One region of the Halomonas sp. PAMB 3232 genome, then DNA from elsewhere that is predicted to be linked to it. Evidence: predicted binding sites of a transcription regulator. Region 1 holds the regulator's gene; the other holds the start of a gene.
What was found. The regulator PhoB, encoded in region 1, activates phosphate uptake and scavenging genes when phosphate is short. The targets are predictions, from matches to a motif close to TGTCATANNNNTGTCANA.

Region 1 (10,310 bases):
GGTGGCGGTGGGCGCCGAGTGCCGACAGGTGGCTCAACAGCGTGTTGGAGAGCACCAGAAAGCGCAGCCCGCTGTCTGCGTCCTGCTTGCGGTAGTGGCCGGGCTCGTGAAGCATGTTGGTTAAGAGCGTCGAGAACGCCGCATCCGCGTTGTGGGCGTTGCGCCGTGCCAGCCGGTAGGCCAGATCGTCCTGTTTACCGGTTTCGTACTGGTGAACGATCTCATCCAGGTAGCCACGGTGGCTAGTGAGCACCTTGGCCGCCTCGCGGTAGAGCCGCCGCCCCTGCCAGTCGGGCAGAATGAAGAACACCGCAAGCCCCGCAATGACCGCGCCGAGCAGCGTATCGAACAGCCGTGGCCAGATCAGGTCAAAGCCGTCCCCCACCTGGTTGAAGCTGCACAGCACCAACAGCGTGATCGAGGCGGTGGCGATGACGTAATGGCGCTCGCGGTTGGCGAAAAAGCAGACCCCGGCGGCCACGGCGATCATGCTTTGAACACCGGGCTGGGGGAAAAGCGAAATGGAGGCCCAGCCCACGACCAGCCCTAGCACCGTGCCCAGAATCCGCTGGGAAAGAAAGCGCCGCGTGGTGGCGAAGTTGGGTCGGCACACGAACAGCGTGGTCAAGAGAATCCAGAACCCCTGCTCTGGATCGAGCCACTGCAAAAGCGCATAGCCTGCGACCAGCGCACTCGACAGGCGCACGGCGTGGCGAAAGGTGGGCGAGCCCAGCGTCAGATTCAGCCGCACCCGGTTCCAGGCTTCCTTGATGCTCGACGGCGAACGATCGAACAGCGCGCTGTCGCGGCGATCGAAGCTTGCATCCGGGTTGTGGACACTGGCGATCTGCGTCTCCAGCGTGGCCAGGTTGTCTGCCAGGGCGTTGAGCGGATGAATCAGCGCGCGCCACTCCGGACGGTCGCGGTCACTCAGATTGTCGATCGAGGCGCGCAGGTCCATCAGCGCCTGCTCGCTGAGTTCGTGATCGAACGGGCGGTTGAGTAGCAAGGACTTGGCCAGTTGGCGACAGGCCCGGCCCTGCTGGTCCAGAAGGCGCTGGCAGCGAAACAGCACGTCGTGGTGGAAGAACGCCTCGGTCAGCGCGCTGTAGGGGTAGTGGGTGGAGCTCGCTCGCTCGTGGATGTCCTGAGCGATGAAGTAAATGCGCAGGTAGCGGTTGAGCTTCTGGCTTCCGCGCTGACCCTCCAGGCGGCGAAAGATCATCTCCTTGGCCTGGTTGAGCGCGGCCACCACCTGGCCGTTTTGATGCGCCAGCGCCACCCGGCGTGCCTCCACATCCACACCGCGCACCGGCTCGAACAGCGCCGATTTGAGTATCAGAAACTCCCCCAGCGTCTTGTACACCCGCGCCATGCTCTGCTTGACCGGCTGGCGGGAAAAGAGCGCGCACCAGAGCACGGAGATGAGCCCGTACCAGGCCGCGCCCGCCAGCAGCAAAAGCTGGCGCGAGGCGACGTCGGCGTCGACGCCGCCATGCTGCTCGATGTTGATCATCGAATAGATCGAGAGAATCAGCGTGCCCGAAGCGATGGTAGCGTAGCGCTGGCCGATGGCGCCGAGCATGATCAGCGTAAAGGCCGACACCCCAAGCCCAAGCGCGAACAGCCAGGGCCAGGCAAACAGCCACTGCACCACGAAGGAGGCCAGCGCAAAGCACAAAAGCGTCACGATCAGCGCCTGAAGCCGCCCCTGCCAGCTGTCGTCGGTTTCCGAGAGCGCACAAGCAATGATGCCGAGAAACAGCGGAATGACCAGCGCCACGTCGGCTTGAAACACGCTAAACAAGAGCGCCCCGCTAAAGGCGATGAACACCCGCAGGCTGTAGGCGAATTTATCCAGGGTCCAAAGGCGGCGAAGGGGTAGAGCGATCGGCATGGCGTCTCTTCGATTGTTATTTAGACTTTAGTATAACTAATCGTCAGTATATCAACGTCGCCTGGTACCTGGCTATGCCGACCACCGCTTGGCCTAAAGCGTACGCTCCAGCGTTGTTTGCCGGCGTTCGATATCGACACTACGTCAGGCGCTTATCGCCAGCAGTCGGGTTGTGGCGGCAAAAGCAGGGCGCTTTCAGGGGAGCGAACCATCTGGTCGGGCGTGATGCGAGGGTGTTTAACAAAACGGCCCGCCGTAAAAGGCGGGCCGTTAAGCGCTACAGGTGCTTTAAAAGCTTCTGCAGTTTGGTCAGGTCGCTGGAATCGCCGACCAGGCGAACGTCGCCGTTCATCATGCCGTGCAGAAACGCCTGCTGGGTCGGCTTTTTGAGGATCCTGAGCGCCGCGTCCTGGTCGCGAAAGCGCAGCTCCAGATCCAGATCGATTGGCAGGCCCTTGCCCGTGGCGATGCCCTTGGGCGTCATTCGGTAGTGGCGTGCCGTGTGTAGATCCTCGGTAGCGATGCCCCAGTCCAGACCGCGCATTCGCTCGAGCTGCTCCTTGAAGCGCGGCTTACGCCGCAGCGCGCGCTTGAGCAACACGCCCAGTAGCCACAGCGCAAGCCGGAGTTTCATTAGGAAACGGCGTCCTTGAGCGCTTTACCCGGCTTGAACGCCACGTTCTTGCTGGCCGGAATGTTCAGCGGCTGGCCGGTTTGCGGGTTCTTGCCGGTGCGGGCGGCGCGCTCGCGTACGGTGAAGGTACCAAAGCCGATCAGGGCAACGTCTTCGCCTTTCGCCACGCTGTTGGTGATCTCATCGAGAATGACGTTCAGCACTTGGCCTGCCTTGTCCTTGGACAGGTCGGCGTTATCGGCGATGGCAGCGGCCAGGTCAGGTTTGCGCATAAAAGGGGTCTCCCTGATAGAAAAAATAAGCGTAACGCTTATGAGTGCGATTGAAAACGAACGAGTGTTTTAATTTGTCGGCTCAAGCTTGGTACCGGGCTCGAGCGCCACTGCGTTGCGATTTAGCCTAGCAGCGCGGGTACTGCTCTGGAAAGCTCCACTTTCCTTTTGACCGCCCCGCCTGTCAACGCAAAACCGACTAATTGACCATCTTTATCCTCGGCCAGCGCGGTGAACGTATCGCCTTCGCCCTCGATGCGCCACTGGGCGACCGGCGCGACCGGCGGATAAGCCACCACGGGTAGAAGCGGCGTTTTGACCACCACCGGCCAGGCGCCGAGGCGCACGCGGGTCGGCTGGCCGGTGAGAGTGGCGGCCAGCGCCTTGACGCTGGCCTGAAGCGGCGGGACGTACATGGCATTGACGCCGTCGATGCACGCCACATCGCCCAGAGCGTAAATACCGGCATGGGAGGTCGCTAGCGTCCGGTCGACCCGAATGCCGCTCTCGCTGACACTGATGCCCGCCTCGCGCGCCAGCGCGCTTCGCGGCGTAAGCCCGGTGGCCATCAGCACCACATCGACGTGATGGGTGTCGTCGCTGTCCAGGCTCAAAACGATATCGTCGTGCTCGCCGGCGGCGATGCGGCTCACCGTGCGACCCAGCGCAAGTTCGATGCCGCCGGCCTCGAACGCGCGGCCCAGCGCCTGGCCAAGCGTTGCCGGCAGAAGGCGGGGCAGCGGCGTGGTCTCCGGGGCGATCAGCGTGACCTGGTGGCCGCCGACAAGCAGGTCGTTGGCGAATTCGCAGCCCACGAGCCCCGCGCCGACAACGGCGACGCGCGCGGGTTCTGGCGCCAGGGCGGTGTAAAAGCGACGGTAATCGTCCAAATCGTTGACGCTGAAAAAGCGCTCGGCGAGCCCCGAGGGAATGTCGAAGGCGTTTCGCGGGCCGGCACCGGTGGCCAGCACCAGCGTCTCGAAGCCCACATACTCGCCGTCTTCAAGGGTGACCCGGCGGCGGTCGCCATCGAGGGCGACGACCCGGGTGTTCGGCCAGAGCGTGGCGTCGAGCTCATTGGCAACGCTGGCGGCGCTTTTTTTGGCGAGCTTCTCCGGTGTCAGGCGCTTGCCAAAGCCCGTCGAGAGCAGCGGCTTGCTGTACTCATCGGCGCTGCCGACGCTTACCAGGGTAATCGAGCGGGTATCACCGAGCCTTCGCAGCTCGCGGGCAAGGCCGATGCCGGCCATGCCGGTACCGATGATGAGAAGATCCACCGGCGCATCGGCGTGAGAGAAAGAGTCGGCCATGCCTTCACCAGACGTTGAAATTCGGGGGCTCGAAACGCGGATGTTCTCGAGAAAAGCGCGTTGGGCCATCATGTTACACTAGCGCGAACGACTTGACCGCTCTGGAGATCGCGTGGCAATACACACTCAGCCGATAGCGCTTTTTCCGCGCTGGCAACCCGTCGCGGCGTTTCGCCCGGCCATGAGCGCGCCCTGGTGGCAGTGGGTCGCCTCCACCGATTCGCTGACCGCACGGCTGGTCGCGGCGGGCGGGCGCCGCGCGTTTCGGGTACGGCTGCTGCGCCAGGGCGTCGGCGTACCCGAACGCGACGAAGCCCAGGCGCTTGGCCTTGCGCCGCGCCGGCTTGTTTGGTGTCGCGAGGTGGCGCTGTGCATCGATGACACCCCTTGGGTGGTGGCGCGCTCGGTGGCGCCGCTGGCGCAGCTCAAGGGGCTGCATCTCGAGCGTTTGGGCGAGCGTTCGCTGGGGAGCTGGCTGTTTCGCCAGCCGGATCTCGTGCGCGGCGCGCTTTACGCCACCGGCCAGCGTCCGGCGTTCGCTCATCGCCAGGCGCCAGAGCTTCCGAGCGTCTGGGCGCGGCGCTCGATCTTCTACCACGGCGGGCTGTCGCTTTTGGTGCAGGAAGCGTTTTTATCGACCCTGGCGGATGAACCCGATCTGGCTTCGCGCTAAGCTGGGCGCGCGATTTATCCTCGAGAGGTAAGCATGGACCGTTCTCTGCTGCGCCCGACCGGCTGGTCCCGGGCGCGTGATTTCATCACGCTGATGCGCCTTGATCGGCCCATTGGCACCTGGCTTTTGATGTGGCCGACGCTCTGGGCGCTGTGGATCGCCGCCGAGGGCGTGCCAGGACGCGGGGTGCTATTGATCTTTATCGCCGGCGTCTACTCCATGCGCGCGGCAGGATGCGTGGTGAACGACTACGCCGATCGCCACTTCGACGGCCACGTCAAACGTACCAAAAACCGGCCGCTGGCGACCGGGCGCATCGGGGAAGCCGAAGCCAAGGTGCTGTTCATCGCGCTGGTGGCGGTGTCGTTCATTCTGGTGCTGTTGACCAACTGGTTTACCGTGTTGCTGTCGGTGGGCGGGCTTTTGCTTGCCGCCGCGTATCCTTTCATGAAGCGCTATACCCACTTCCCCCAGGTGGTGCTCGGTGCGGCGTTCTCCTGGGCGATCCCCATGGCCTTTGGCGCGGTTCTGGGTCACGTGCCGCTCGAGGCGTGGGTACTATTTCTGGCCAACGTGCTGTGGACCGTCGCCTATGACACCCAGTACGCCATGGTGGACCGCGACGACGACTTGAAGATCGGCATCAAATCCACCGCAGTGCTGTTTGGCCAGGCCGACCGGCTGATCATTGGCCTGCTGCAGGCGGCCACGCTGTTACTGCTGGCCTGGGTGGGGTGGGCTATAAGTCTGGGAGGCTTTTTCTGGCTGGGCCTTGTGGCCATGGCGGCCACCTTCGTGCATCAGCAGCGCCTGATCGTTCACCGCGAGCGCGAGGCCTGCTTTCAGGCGTTTTTGAACAATCACTGGTCGGGGCTTGTGCTCTTCGCCGGGCTCGCCTTGAGCTTTTGGCCGGTGGCGGGCTAAGGTGGCAAAAGCGGGTGTCATAAAACTGTCACTCGCTCATGGTGTGATTGTCACCGATATGTCATCGACCACTTTGCCTGGACACCGTGAGGCCCGCCCATGACCGCCAAAACCGTTTTAATCGTCGACGATGAGGCGCCGATTCGCGAGATGATCGCGGTGGCGCTGGAGATGGCGGACTATCGCGTGCTCGAAGCCGATAACGCCCAGGATGCCCACGCGCTGGTGGTCGACAACCAGCCGGATCTGCTGCTGCTCGACTGGATGATGCCCGGTACCAGCGGCATCGAGTTGGCCCGTCGCCTCAAGCGCGAAGAGGCCACCGCCGAGCTTCCGATCATCATGCTCACTGCCAAGGGCGAGGAAGACAACAAGATCCAAGGGCTCGAGGCGGGTGCCGACGACTACATCACCAAGCCGTTCTCTCCCAGAGAGCTGGTCGCGCGCCTGAAAGCGGTGCTGCGGCGTACCACGCCGCGCGGCATGGAGGACCCGGTGGAAATCAACGGCCTGCTGCTCGACCCGGTAAGCCACCGGGTCAGCGCTCACGGCAAGGCGTTGGACATGGGGCCGACGGAATATCGACTGCTGCAATTTTTCATGACCCACCAGGAGCGCGCCTATACCCGCAGCCAGCTGCTGGATCAGGTATGGGGCGGCAACGTCTACGTCGAGGAGCGCACCGTGGACGTTCACATTCGTCGCCTGCGTAAGGCCCTGGGCGATGCTCATCAGAACCTGATTCAGACGGTGCGCGGCACCGGCTATCGCTTCTCCGCCCGGAGCTAGCGCGTGCACCTGTGGAGCCGGGAACTCTGGCGTATCGCCTGGCTTGCCACGCTCGGGGTGATCATGGGCTGGCTGTTTGGCGCGCCGGGGTTGGGCCTCGCCGCCGGGCTCGGCGTGTGTCTTTTCTACCACTTGCGCCAGCTGCGCGCGCTTTATCTATGGCTAACGCTTACGCCGAGCGAGGAGCCACCCGCCGGGCCCGGGCTCTGGGGCGAGCTTCTGGACCGGCTCTACCGCTACCAGAAAAGTCAGCGCATCACTCAGGGCCGCCTCAGAGCCACGCTTGCGCGTATTCAGGAGTCGTCGGAGGCGATGCGCGACAGCGTGGTCATGCTCGACCGTCACGGCGACCTGGAGTGGTGGAACAGCGCCGCCACAAAGATGATGGGGCTTCAAACCGCCCATGACCGCGGCCAGCACATCACCAATTTGTTGCGCGACCCCGCGTTTGTGCGCTACTTCTCGTCCCGCGAATACAGTGAGCCTCTAACGCTCACCTCACCCATCGACGAACGGCGCATTCTCGAGTATCAGATCACGCTTTACGGCGACGATGAGCGGCTCTTGATGGCACGTGATATCACCCGGCTGCACCGGCTGGAGCAGATGCGCCAGGATTTCGTCGCCAACGTCTCCCATGAGCTTCGCACGCCCTTGACCGTGCTCTCTGGCTATCTGGAAACCTACAGCGATCTGAGCGATCAACTGCCGCCAAGACTTGGCCGCAGCGTCGCTCAGATGCAGGCGCAAACCCTGCGCATGCAGAATCTGGTCGACGATTTGCTGCTGCTTTCGCGCCTCGAGATTGATCAGGGCGGCAAGGATCACCAGCCGTTGGCACTGGGGCCGCTATTGGAAAGCGTGTGTCAGGACGCCCGGGCACTGTCCGGTCAGCAGCACGAAACGCCCCAGCAGATCGCGCTCGAGATCGAAAGCGACGCGCGGCTGATCGGCAGCGAGCAGGAGCTGCGAAGCGCGGTGTCCAACCTGGTGTTCAACGCCGTGCGCTACGCGCCGGGGGGCAGTACGATTACGCTGCGCTACGCCGAGCTTGCCGAAGGCGGCGCCTGTATCGAGGTCAAGGACAACGGTCACGGCATCGACCCGATACATATTCCACGGCTGACCGAACGCTTTTATCGCGTCGATAAAGGGCGCAGCACGGCCACCGGCGGTACCGGCCTTGGACTTGCCATCGTCAAGCATGTGCTGATTCGCCACGACGGGCGGCTTTCGATCGAAAGTCGCCCGGGCTTTGGCGCTACCTTCCGCTGTATTTTCCCCGCCGCCCGCCTAAGCTGATCCTCTTTGAAACAACACCTGTACAAGTGTGTCAATATGGCATGTAAGAGTGGTACAGGAATGCTCATGTGTCATTTTTAGCCACTTTCAGAGCGCCTATACAGCCACATGGAACGCATTGTACAGGTTTTGTAATGTTATATATTATTGATTTTAAAGTAATTTAATTTTTTATTGGATTTATGGCACAGCCTCTGCAAAGATTTAAGTAAGAAAGACAGCTGCTTCAAAGTAGTCCGCCGCAAGGCACTCTTTCTTACTTTAAGCGGTACCACAGCAATTCAGGAGGTGGAATATGATGTCCAAGGAGCTACTCAAGAAAGCGGGTGTCGTAGGTATTGCGTTTGGTCTGTTGGCAAGCCCGATGGCCTTTGCACAAACCACCGAGCATCCGTCTATCGAAGAGAACCAGGATAGCATGGTCGAGCAGGATGAAACGCAAGATCATGGCGTCAATATGAACACCAATGAGAGCCCTGACTATACCCAGGAAGAGCTCACGACTGATCACCATACTCAAGGCCCGAACGATGAAACGATCGGCGAGCCGGACTCTATGGGCACCGCTCCGGATTCGATAGGCGATACCGATGAAGGCGCTGAAATGTCGCCGGAAGAAGTCGTCGAGAAAAACTCCGAGTCATAAGTAGTAGCGTTAAGTAACATTTGTTTGCAATTTCGGTACAAAGTATTACGCTTACGGAGTGAGCAAAAGAAGGGGCAAGGATGTCCCATTGCACGGATGCTCACCGATTCAAGGAATGAATCAAGCGAAGATCAAAACGTTTGTCAGGGTAGATTCCATGGTTGGAGACCCGCACAAGGATTGGAAGCTTACGTTACGTATCGAAATCGCTAAACGAGATCCAGACCCCGCCCTTTGCGGGGTCTAATTTTTTGTGGGTGCTACTTTCTTGTCGTAAGTATCGATAAGCGTGTGACGCTCTAAAAACCTTGAAACGTGTGACTGTCAGCCGCTTTCAACGGGCAGGCAGCCGTTCAAGATCACGGTAGTGAGCGTCCCACATCAACACTGCCCCGGCGACTGCTCCCGGTAGCAGGAAAAGATTGGCCAGCGGAATCCAGGTGATCAGCGTGACCAGACCCCCGTAGCTCATGCTGGGCCACCAGCGCTCGCCCAGCCGTCGGCGCATCTCCTTGAAGCTAACCTTGTTGTTATCCATCGGATAGTCCAGATAGGTGATCGCCATCACCCAGGCCGAAAACAGCGCCCATAAAAGAGGGGCCGCCAGATTGAGCCCGGGGATCCAGCTGAAGACGAACAGAAGCGCAACCCTGGGCAGGATGTAGCGCAGCTTTACGAGCTCGCGACCTACTGCGTCGAGCGCCGTTTTAGCCAGGCCGCGATCATCCAGCGGTTCTACCCCGGTGGCGGTGCGCTCCACGCGCGCGGCGAGAAACCCATAAAACGGCGCGGCGATAAAATGAGTCACCAGCGTGAACGTAAAAAAGATTGCCACCAGCAGGCTCAAAACGAACAGCGGCCAAAGCAGCCAGTCGAGCCAATCAAGCCAGCTGGGAATGCTCGCCATGGCGTGGTCCAGCCAGCCGGAAAAACGCCGTGCGGTGAAGCTTGCAAGGCCGATGTAGACGATAAGGTTGATGAGAATGGGGAGAAAGACGTAGCGCCGTTGCCCCTTTTGATACACCAGGCGCAGCCCCTGGCTCAGTGCGGAAACCGCAGTCAGCATGGTTGATCCTTTCGCAATACGCCCGACGAAAAGCGTGGGTGAAGAAGCCGGGCGTATTGCAGGATCAACGCGCTAAAAGGTCAAGGCTTTTTTAGCATCTGCTGGTCGACGCTGTCCGGCGCGCTGTGGCGAATATCGAGCCCCTTGACGAGGTAGACCACGTACTCGGCCAGGTTGTTGGCGTGATCGCCGACACGCTCCAGCGCCCGCAGCACCCACATGATGCTGAGCACCGGCGTGATCGAGCGCGAATCTTCCATCATGAAGGTCATCAGCGAGCGCATGGCGCTACCGTACTCGTCATCCACGGATTCGTCCTCGCGCACCACCTGCATGGCAAGCTCGGTGTCGAAGCGGGCAAAGGCGGTGAGCGCATCGCGCAGCATCTTGCGCACGTGCTCGCTGATGTGGCGCACCTCTACCAGGCCCCGCACGTTACTGGCGTTTTCTGAAAGTAGCAGCGCGTTGCGGGCGATCTTGCTCGCCTCGTCGCCGATACGCTCGAGATCCGAGGTGGCACGAATGACCGCCAGCACCAGGCGCAGATCCGACGCCGCCGGCTGGCGCCGGGCGAGCACGCGGGTGCACTCCTCGTCGATCTTCAGCTGCAGATCGTTGACCTGGCGGTCGTTGTCACGCACTTCCTCGGCCAAGTGGCTGTCGTTTTCCAAAAGCGCGTGCACGGCGTTCTGGACCTGCTTTTCCACCAGTCCGCCCATGGCCATCAGGTGAGTTTTCAGCTCTTCGAGCTCCTGATTGAACTGGCGCGAAATATGCTGGCTATGGGTATCGCTTGT
Region 2 (10,310 bases), 1.2 Mb from region 1:
AAGGCACGCAAGGGAGTCGATTTTGCAAGGCCTTGCCTTGCAAAATCGTTTTCAGCACCGCCGGGCGTAAACGCCCAGGCGGGCTCATGAGTCACATGGGGCCACGTATCAGTGGCTCCGCGTAGTACGATTGCACGCGTAGTACGATTGCCTGCGTAAGACGCTATTGAAAGGAGCCCGGGATGGATGAGTCCCCAGCGGATCAGGAAACGGCGGCGCTGAAGCTTCCGCCGCACTCGCTCGAGGCCGAGCAGTCGGTGCTTGGCGGGCTGATGCTCGACAATCAGGCCTGGGACAACGTCGCCGAGCGCCTGGCCGCGGATGACTTCTACCGCTACGAGCACCGGCTGGTGTTCAACGTCATGATTCATCTGGCCGAGTCTGGCCAGCCACTGGACGTGGTGACGCTCTCCGAGGCGCTGGAAGCGCGCGACCAGCTCGATAGCGTTGGCGGGCTCGGGTTTCTGGCCGAGCTTGCGCGCAACACGCCGTCGGCGAGCAATATTCGCGCCTACGCCGATATCGTGCGCGAGCGGGCGACGCTCAGAAAGCTGATTCGCGCGGCCAATCAGATCGCCGATGGCGCTTTCTCGCCCCAGGGCCGGCCCGCCGACGAGCTGTTGAACGAAGCCGAGCGGCTGGTATTTCAGATTGCCGAGGAGCGCCCCAAGACCGGCGGTCCGATCGGCATGAGCGAGCTTTTGACCAAGGCCGTCGACCGTATCGACGAGCTCTTCAACATGAAAGGCGAGATGACCGGGCTCTCATCCGGGTTTCGTGATCTCGACGAGATGACCTCGGGCTGGCAGCCTTCGGATCTGGTGATCATCGCCGGGCGCCCGTCGATGGGCAAGACCACCTTCGCCATGAACCTGGTCGAGCATGCGGTGATCTCGAGCGATAAGCCGGTGATGGTGTTCTCCATGGAGATGCCCGCGGAGTCGCTGATGCTCAGGATGCTGTCGTCGCTTGGGCGCATCGATCAGACCCGCGTGCGCTCGGGGCAGCTCGAGGACGAAGACTGGCCGCGGCTGACCTCGGCGGTGAATCTTCTAAAGGACAAGCAGCTCTTCATCGATGACACTGCCGCGCTTTCGCCCAACGAGATGCGCTCGCGGATTCGCCGCGTCGTGCGCGAACACGGCAACATGGCGCTGATCATGATCGATTACCTTCAGCTGATGCAGATCCCCGGCTTTTCGGAAAATCGCACCGGCGAGATCTCCGAAATCTCGCGCTCGCTCAAGGGATTGGCAAAAGAGTTCGGCTGCCCGGTGGTCGCGCTTTCCCAGCTCAACCGCTCGCTGGAGCAGCGCCCCAACAAGCGCCCGGTGATGTCGGATCTGCGTGAGTCCGGCGCCATCGAGCAGGACGCCGACGTCATCGCCTTCGTCTACCGCGATGAGGTCTACAATCCGGACAACCCTGATAATCAGGGGCTCGCCGAGCTGATCATCGGCAAGCAGCGTAACGGTCCGATCGGTACGGTCCATATGGCGTTCATCGGCAAATATACCCGCTTCGAGGATCTGGCCCCGGACAGCTACGGCCAGGCCTTCGGCGAATGACTTGAGCCGCGGGGCGCAGCCCGTATAATGCCGCCCCTTTAAAGTGAAAACCGACTTTGTAAAGTGACGTCGGCGTGGCCAGCACGACCGAGAACATTCATTGATCCCGGTGTGGCCACGTTCGATCAAACGTTCAATCGACAGGAGCAGCGCATGGCTGGTGGTGGTTTTAAGCGAGGCAACAAGAAGCGTCTTCCCAAGCTCGAAGGCCGGGGTGAACTCGAATCGCTCGAGCGCGAAGGGCCGTTCAAGGAGTGGCTGGGCATGCCGGATCTTTACCGCTACCACCTGGTGGTCAACGGCGAGGCCTTTAGCTATCAAACCGAAGACGGCGAGCTGCCCGTGGAAATCGGCGACAAGGTGGTATTTCGCTACAAGGAGACCAAGGGCGGCAATTGGATCGACCGTAACTCTCTGGGCAAGGCGATCGATCCTTCCCAGTATCAGTAGGCCGGCCCTGGGGCCCCTCGGAAAGCCAGGTATCTGATAAAACACTCTTTTGTTACGTTAGCGCTCGAGCGCCTTAGTGAAGCGGCACGATTTGCGCTACTGTTATCCTGATAGGGTAATAAAAATGTCATGGGGAAGCGTCAGGCTGTGCCCCATGACCACTAATAACAGGAGAGATTCATGGATTTGAACGAACTGAAAACCTTTGTCGAAGGCTCCAGCAATTTCGAAATACGGGTGATTACCCACTCGGGCAGCCGTTTTTATCAGGTCGAGCTCGAGGATGTCGAGGGCAGCCGCCATATGCTGACCCAACGGGGCAAGCCGATGCTGTTTCGCTCGCTCGACGACGTCTATCTCGAACTCAAGCGGGCCGACATCCACCGCGCGTATCTGGTCCAGCACGTGCCCCACGACGAGATGATCGGCCGCGACGCGCACTACAGCGAACCCTTGACCTCGCGCATGCCGCTCGTTTTCTAACGCGGCGCTGGTCTTTCACCGCGAACGCGTCTTACGTCTTTCAACCCACCGCCCCAGCCGTACACGGTAGCGGGCAAACAAACGGTAGCCTGCATTCATCACTCCGCGCAGGCCCGGTAGGCAGGAAACCCACACCATCCGCCGGTAGCCCAGCACCGCATACAGGGTCCGGCTCGCTTCCATGCCGATATACCACTTCCCGTTTTGATCCCTGACATGCAGTTTCCCCATCAGATCCTCGAAAGGGCGCCCCAGGGCGACGGCGTCGAACGTGCTGGCCTGAATATCCACCAGTTCGATACGCGCTCGGCGCGGGTGCTTTTCAAGCCAGGCCACCTCCTTCAAGCAAAACGGGCAGTGGCCGTCGTAGTAGAGCGTCACCGGGGCCCGGGCGTCGAGGCTTTCAAAGCGTTGGCTGTTCACATTAATGGCTCTTGTATCCTTGAGTGTGATGTTTCTGGCCGTAGCCCTGGCGGGTCGAGAGCTTACGCAGAAAGCTTTCGGCCTGCTGGCGAATCGCATCGCGCTTGTCGTCGCCCATTTTATTGAGAGAGCCGTAAATCAGCTTCATGCGCGGGTTCTGGCTCAGGCGTTTCTCGTTCTGCTCGAGAAAGTGCCAGTAGAGGCTGTTGAACGGGCAGGCGTGGGTGCCGGTCATCTGCTTGGGCGAGTAGCGGCAGTTGGCGCAGTGATCCGACATGCGGTCAATATACTTGCCCGACGCGCAGTAGGGTTTGGAGCCCATCAGGCCGCCGTCGGCGTGCAACACCATACCAAGCGTATTGGGAAGCTCCACCCATTCGCTGGCATCGGCGTAAACCGCCAGGTACCAGTCACACAGCGCCTCCGGTTTGACCCCGCACAGAAGCGCGAAATTGCCCGTCACCATTAGCCGCTGAATGTGGTGGGCATAGGCGTTGTCGATGGTCATTTGAATGGCGCGGTTCATGCAGCGCATATCCGTTTGCGCATCCCAGTAGAAATCCGGCAGCTCGCGGCGAAAGTTGAGCCGGTTCTCGCGCTTGTAGCCTGGCATCTGCGTCCAGTAGAGCCCGCGCACGTACTCTCGCCAGCCCAGTATCTGGCGGATGAATCCCTCCACGGCGTTGATCGGCGCCTCACCCTCGGCGTAGCTTTTTTCAGCGGCCTTGCACACTTCCAAAGGCGACAGCAGGCCGATGTTCATGGCCGCAGAGAGCCGTGAGTGGTAGAGCAGCGGATCACTGTCGCTGATCGCGTCCTGATAGCGGCCGAAATCCGGCAGCGCCTCGTCGATGAAGTGTTTGAGATCCGCCAGTGCCTGGCGGCGCGTGACCGGCAGGTTGAAGTTATCGATGCTGCCCATGTGATCACCGAAGTGACGCTCGGCGTCGGCAAGCGCCGCCTGGGTGATCTCATCCTGGCGGTGATGGGGCAGGGTGGGAAAGCTTTTCTGCCCCTTCAACGGCTCACGGTTGTCGTGATCGAAATTCCACTGGCCCCCGGCGGGCTCGCCGTCTTTCATCAAAAGCCCGGTGCGTTTTCGCTGCTCGCGGTAGAAGTACTCCATGCGCGGCTGCTTGCGCCCGCGGATCCACTCGGCGAATTCGTCCGGCGTGGTGAAAAAGCGCGTGTCCTCACCGAGAAGCCAGGGAATCTTAGCGTTCTGGCGATCCTGCATCGCCTCCCAAAGACGCCACTCGCCGGGGCGCGTGGCGTGGATCCCATCGCAGCCGTGAGCGCGCGCGAGCCGCTCGGCTTCCTCGAGCAGCGAGTGGGTATTCTGCTCATCGTCGAGATGGCTGTAGGCGACTTGAAAGCCTTTCTCCTCGAGCGCTTTGGCGAAGTGGCGCATCGCCGCCAGAAACAGGCCGATCTTATGAATATGATGGGGGACGTAGCGCGCTTCTTCCTTGACCTCGCAAAGCGCCACGACGGCGTTTTCCGGGGCGTTTTGCAATAGCGGAAGCGATAGCGACAGCTGGTCGCCAAGGACCAGCAGCAGCGGCTTGGACATAAATTGATCCATAGTTATACGAATAGTGTTCATAGTATAACTTCATGCCGCGACTTTGCTGAAAAGTGATAAGCTTTGGCGACTCAATCTGCAGGAGATGGCCATGAGCGACACCGTTTCGAAAGATGCACCCGGCGAAGGACGCTTGACCCACGCGCCGGCCTCGCACCCGCCGGTGGCCCGTAAGCGGGTCGGCGTAGTGCTGGCCAACCTGGGGACGCCGGACAATACCGACTACTGGTCCATGCGGCGCTATCTCAATGAGTTTCTCTCGGACAAGCGGGTCGTGGACTACGCTGACTGGAAGTGGCAGCCGCTTTTACAAACCATCATCCTGACCAAACGGCCGTTCTCGTCGGGCAAGGCGTATAAAAGCATCTGGAACACCGAGCGTGACGAAAGCCCGCTTCGCACCATCACCCGCGCCCAGACCGAGAAAGTCACTGACCGCTTGAAAGCGCTGTTCGGCGATGACGTGGAAGTGGATTACTGCATGCGCTACGGTAACCCCTCCACGTCCAGCGTGCTCGAGCGGATGCAGCAAAAGGGCTGCGAGCGGATCGTCTTTTTTCCGCTCTACCCGCAGTACGGCTCGCCCACCACGGCGACCGCCAACGACCAGGCGTTTCGCAGCCTGATGAAGATGAAGTGGCAGCCGGCGATTCGCACCGTGCCGGCCTATTTCGACCACCCGAGCTACTTGAGGGCGCTGGCCAACTCCGTCGAGGAGGCTTACGCCGGGTTCGAAACGCGCCCCAGCAAGCTGGTCGCAAGCTATCACGGTGTGCCCGAGCGCTATCTGCTCGAAGGCGACCCCTATCACTGCCACTGTCAGAAAACCACGCGGCTTCTGCGCGAGACCCTGGGGTTCGATGCAAGCGATATCGATACCGCCTTTCAATCCCAGTTCGGTCCGGAGAAGTGGGTGGGGCCGGCGACCGTCGACCACGTGGCAGAACTCGCCCGGCAGGGACACACCCATATCGCCGTGATGTCGCCGGCGTTCTCGGCAGACTGCGTCGAAACGCTGGAGGAGATTCAGGAGGAGATTCGCGAAAGCTTCCTCCACGCCGGTGGTGAAACCTTTAGCTATATCCCGTGTTTGAACGACCGCGAGGATCACATGGAGGCGCTGGTCGAGATTATCAAAAACGAGCTGGGTGGCTGGCTTTCAACGCGTGAGTAACGAAATAATGTGAATGATTTCAATCGCTAAAATAGCAGGCTAAGTAAAATAGCGGTCCTGTTCGCAGGCGGGTTTTGTGGAAACGGCGCCGCGGCTGCTATAAGGTGAGGCATACTCAATCACAGTTATTCAACGCAGTGAACATGGATGTGTCGCCGCGTCGAGCCCATTACCTGGGCGGTTATCAGTCAGGGAGATCGTGTCAGATGCAGCTCGCCATCCTGTTGGGTTTTCTACTAGCGGCCTCGGCGCCGTTGATCAATCGCTGGTTCGGTGAGCAGGCGAGTTTCATACTGGCGCTATTTCCCGCCACTATCGCCGCCTGGCTTCTGAGCCAGGCCGGTACCGTGGTGGCCGGCGAGCCCTTGCTGCTCGAATGGGCCTGGGTTCCCTCCCTTGGCATTAGTCTTAGCTTCATGATCGACGGGCTATCGCTGCTTTTTGGCCTCTTGATCACCATCATCGGCACCTTCGTACTGGTCTATGCCGGGGGCTATTTGAGAGGCAGCCCGGATATCGCCCGCTTTCACGTCGCCATGCTCGGCTTCATGATGTCGATGCTCGGGTTGGTCATGGCCGATGGGCTTTTGACGCTGTTCGTGTTTTGGGAGCTCACCAGCGTTACTTCGTATCTGCTCATTGGCTTCAACCATACCGATCTGAAAGCGCGTAACTCCGCCCGCCAGGGGTTGTTCGTTACCGTGGCCGGCGGACTTGCGCTGATGGGGGGGCTGGTGCTGCTGGGCATCACAAGCGGTAGTTGGTCGTTTTCCGAGGTGCTGGCCGGGGGCGAGGACCTTAGCGAGCATCCGCTCTACACACCGATGGTGATCTGCCTGCTGCTCGGCGCCTTCACCAAGTCGGCGCAGTTTCCGTTTCACTTCTGGCTCCCCAACGCCATGGCCGCACCGTCACCGGTGTCGGCCTACCTGCACTCCGCCACCATGGTCAAGGCGGGCATCTACCTGATGGCGAGGCTACAGCCAGAGCTGGGCGGCACCGAGCTTTGGGTTTGGACACTGTCGCTGGTGGGCGCGACCACCATGTTCACCGGCGCCTTTTTGGCCATTCATCACACCAATATCAAAAAGCTTCTTGCGTACTCCACCATCATGGCGCTGGGCACCTTGACCATGCTGCTGGGCATCGGCAGTGACTACGCCATGACCGCCTTCGTTACCTTCATGCTGGCCCACTCGCTCTACAAGGGGGCGCTGTTCATGGTGGCGGGCATTCTCGATCACGAAACCGGTACCCAGGACGTGACCGAAATGGGCGGGCTGCGCCGGGTCATGCCGGTCACCGCGGTCATCGCTTTCGTCACGGCGCTGTCGCTTTCCGGCGTGCCGCCGCTGTTTGGCTTCATCGGCAAGGAGCTAATGCTCGAGGCGGTACTCGGCGCCGAGGGTTTCCAGGCGGTGCTATTGGGGCTTGCCTTCGCCTCGGCGATTCTGACGATTGCGGTGGCGGCCATCGTGGCCATACGCCCGTTTTTTGGCAAGCGCCGGCAAACGCCCACCGAGGCTCACGAGGCGCCGTTCAGCATGCTCGTGGGCCCCGGACTTCTGGCGTTTGGCTCGCTGTTTTTTGGTCTGGCGCCGGCGTTTTTCGGCATCGATGCGCTACTCACGGCGGCGGCCAGCGCCATCGTGGGCCAGACGCTGGAGGTAACGCTGTCGCTCTGGTACGGCGTCAACGCCGCGCTGATTTTATCAATTGTGAGTCTGGCGCTCGGATTTTTGCTCTTCAAACGCTGGGACAGCGTGCGCGGCAAGCTCTCCGTGCTGGCGCCGATTCAGCGCCACGGGCCGGAAGCGGGCTACGATAGGGCCCTGAATGCCATTGTGCGCGTCGCAGAGTGGCAAACCCGGCTTTTGCAAAACGGCTACATGCGTAACTACATTCTCGTCATGCTGGTGGTACTCATCGCGCTGGTGGGCTATTCGCTTTTGGTGCGCCACGCGCCGGTGTTGCGTTTGGAGCTCGATGCGCGTTTTCACGAGATCATCGTGGTCACCACCATGGCGATGGGGGCGCTGTTCGCTACCATCTCACGCTCGCGGCTGGGGGCGGTGGTGTCAGTGGGCATCATGGGGTTTTCGATCGCGCTGATCTTCATTCTCTTTAGCGCGCCGGATTTGGGCATCACCCAGCTGTTGGTCGAAACACTGACGGTCATTTTGCTCGTTTTGGTGCTGTTTCGTCTGCCGCGCTTTTCCAATCTCTCCACTAGCCTCGAGCGCTTTCGCGACGGCGTCGTCGCCGCGGCCATGGGCGTTTTGATCTTTTTGCTGGTGATGACGGCCTGGAGTATCGACCAGTTCGAACCGATTTCCGCCTACATGGTGGAAAACAGCGCGCCGCTGGCGTTTGGGCGCAACATCGTCAACGTCATTCTTGTCGATTACCGGGCGCTGGATACGCTGGGCGAAATGTTCGTGCTGGCGCTGGCCGCGATCGGCGTGATCGCCATGCTCAAGTTCAACCACGCCGCCGCCAGTGCAAAGCGCAAGGACGCGCCAAGGGAGCCTTACGATGGTTAAATCCGGCACGATCATCCTCAATACCGCTGCGCGCTTTTTGATGCCACTGCAGCTGATGTTCTCGGTGTTCTTGCTGCTGCGCGGCCACGACGAGCCCGGTGGTGGCTTCATCGCTGGGCTCGTGGCGGCGGGCGGCTTTACGCTTTATCTCTTCGCCTTCGGGGTCAGCGCCACGCGCGAAGTGCTGCGCATGCTCGACCCGCGAGACCTGATCGGCATTGGACTTCTGCTCGGCATGATCTCGGTGGTGCCCGCCTGGTTCATGGATCAGCCCTTTTTGACCGCCCAGTGGTGGACCATTCCGGTGATCGAGTTCAAGGCGTCGACCCCCTTGATCTTCGATATCGGCGTGTATCTGGCGGTGCTGGGCTCGGTGATCGGTATGGTCATGGCGCTGATGGAGGTGGACAAGGATGAACCCTAAAGGACAGGGAGGTTACCCATGGAGCCGATAATGGCCCTGGCGATCGGGCTTTTGTACGCCACCGCCATTTTCATGATGCTTAGACGCTCGATCGTCAAGCTCGTCATCGGTTTGCTGCTGCTTTCCAATGCCGCAAATCTTTTGATCTTCACCGCGGCCGGGATGACCCGCGGTGCGCCGCCGCTGATTCCCGAGGGCATGTCCCAGCCGCTTGGCGAAGTGGCCGACCCGCTGCCTCAGGCGGTGGTGTTGACCGCCATCGTCATTGCGTTTGGCGTGCTGGCCTTCGCAGTGGTGCTGATCCGCCGCGCCTATGAGATCGTCAAGGCAGACGATCTGGACAAGATGAAGGATACCGATACGTGAGGCCCGAAGTCGCTCTGCCCGTTCTGCTGCCGCTGCTCTGTGGGGCGCTTTCGCTGCTGTTCTGGCGCTCGCGGCCGATGCAGCGCTTTTTGGCCGTGGCCGGTAACGCCGCGCTTTTGCTCGTCAGCCTGTGGCTGTTCGTGTCCGTACTGGAAGATGGCTACGTCACCATTCAGATGGGCAGCTGGCCGGCGCCGTTTGGCATTACATTGATTGCGGATATGCTGAGCGCGGTCATGATCCTCATGACCGGACTCATCGGTTTGGCTATGGGAATCTACTCGCTGGCCGCCACCGGCCACGGCCACGAGAAGTTCGGCTACTACCCGCTCATGCACCTGCTGCTGGCAGGGGTGGCCGGGGCGTTTCTGACCGGCGATATCTTCAATCTGTATGTCTGGTTCGAGGTCATGCTGGTGGCCTCTTTTGCGCTGTTGATTCTGGGCGGCGAACGCGCGCAGATGGAAGGGGCGATCAAGTACGTCACCCTTAACCTGCTGGCGTCGGTAATTTTCCTCACCGCGATCGGGCTTTTATACGGCAGCGTCGGCACGCTCAACATGGCGGATATCGCCGTACGTATGGAGCAGATGGAGCACACCGGCATGGTCGAGGTGCTGGCGGTGATGTTCATGGTTGCTTTCGGTATCAAGGCCGCCGCGTTTCCGCTCTTTTTCTGGCTGCCCGCCTCCTACCATACGCCGCCGGTGGCGGTCTCGGCGCTGTTTGCCGGCCTTCTGACCAAGGTGGGGGTGTATTCGCTTTTCCGCGTATTTACGCTGATTTTCGATCAAACCATGGGGTATCTGCAGGATATCCTGCTGTGGGGCGCGGTGTTCACCATGGTGACCGGCGTACTCGGCGCGGCGGCGCAGTACGAGTTTCGCCGTATTCTGTCGTTTCATATCGTCAGCCAGATCGGCTACATGATTCTGGGGTTGGCGATCTTCACTCCGCTGGCGATTGCCGGCGGGGTGTTGGCGATCGTGCATAACATCGTGGTGAAGACGAATCTCTTTTTGATCAGCGGTATTACCCATCGGCTGCAGGGCACCTATCAGCTCAAGAAGATGGGCGGCCTTTATCGCCAGTCGCCGGGGCTTGCCATCGCGTTTTTCGTCTCGGCGTTTTCGCTGGCCGGGGTGCCGCCGCTGTCCGGGTTTTTCGCCAAGTTCGTGCTCATTCGCGCGGGTTTCGAGGCCGAGGCCTACGTGGCCACGGGCATTGCGCTGGCGGTCGGGCTGATGACGCTCTACTCGATGGTGAAAATTTGGAACGAGGTGTTCTGGAAGGC

Region 2: a site for PhoB is predicted at 2,133-2,150, ahead of RN346_RS05795 (DUF6482 family protein). Genes of this name have one in related genera too.

The regions. Positions count from the first base shown of each region.
Region 1 is NZ_CP134865.1:43,225-53,534, forward strand. It holds gene yccS (YccS family putative transporter) at 1-1,897, opposite strand, end outside; gene RN346_RS00215 (hypothetical protein) at 2,175-2,531, opposite strand; gene RN346_RS00220 (HU family DNA-binding protein) at 2,531-2,803, opposite strand; gene RN346_RS00225 (FAD-dependent oxidoreductase) at 2,926-4,113, opposite strand; gene RN346_RS00230 (chorismate lyase) at 4,226-4,786, shown strand; gene ubiA (4-hydroxybenzoate octaprenyltransferase) at 4,820-5,710, shown strand; gene phoB (phosphate regulon transcriptional regulator PhoB) at 5,810-6,499, shown strand; gene phoR (phosphate regulon sensor histidine kinase PhoR) at 6,503-7,801, shown strand; gene RN346_RS00250 (hypothetical protein) at 8,100-8,447, shown strand; gene cysZ (sulfate transporter CysZ) at 8,782-9,513, opposite strand; gene phoU (phosphate signaling complex protein PhoU) at 9,594-10,310, opposite strand, start outside.
Region 2 is NZ_CP134865.1:1,242,663-1,252,972, forward strand. It holds gene dnaB (replicative DNA helicase) at 183-1,568, shown strand; gene RN346_RS05790 (hypothetical protein) at 1,722-2,018, shown strand; gene RN346_RS05795 (DUF6482 family protein) at 2,199-2,501, shown strand; gene RN346_RS05800 (DUF393 domain-containing protein) at 2,517-2,924, opposite strand; gene RN346_RS05805 (cryptochrome/photolyase family protein) at 2,926-4,497, opposite strand; gene hemH (ferrochelatase) at 4,601-5,683, shown strand; gene RN346_RS05815 (putative monovalent cation/H+ antiporter subunit A) at 5,890-8,226, shown strand; gene RN346_RS05820 (Na+/H+ antiporter subunit B) at 8,219-8,650, shown strand; gene RN346_RS05825 (Na+/H+ antiporter subunit C) at 8,669-9,016, shown strand; gene RN346_RS05830 (Na+/H+ antiporter subunit D) at 9,013-10,310, shown strand, end outside.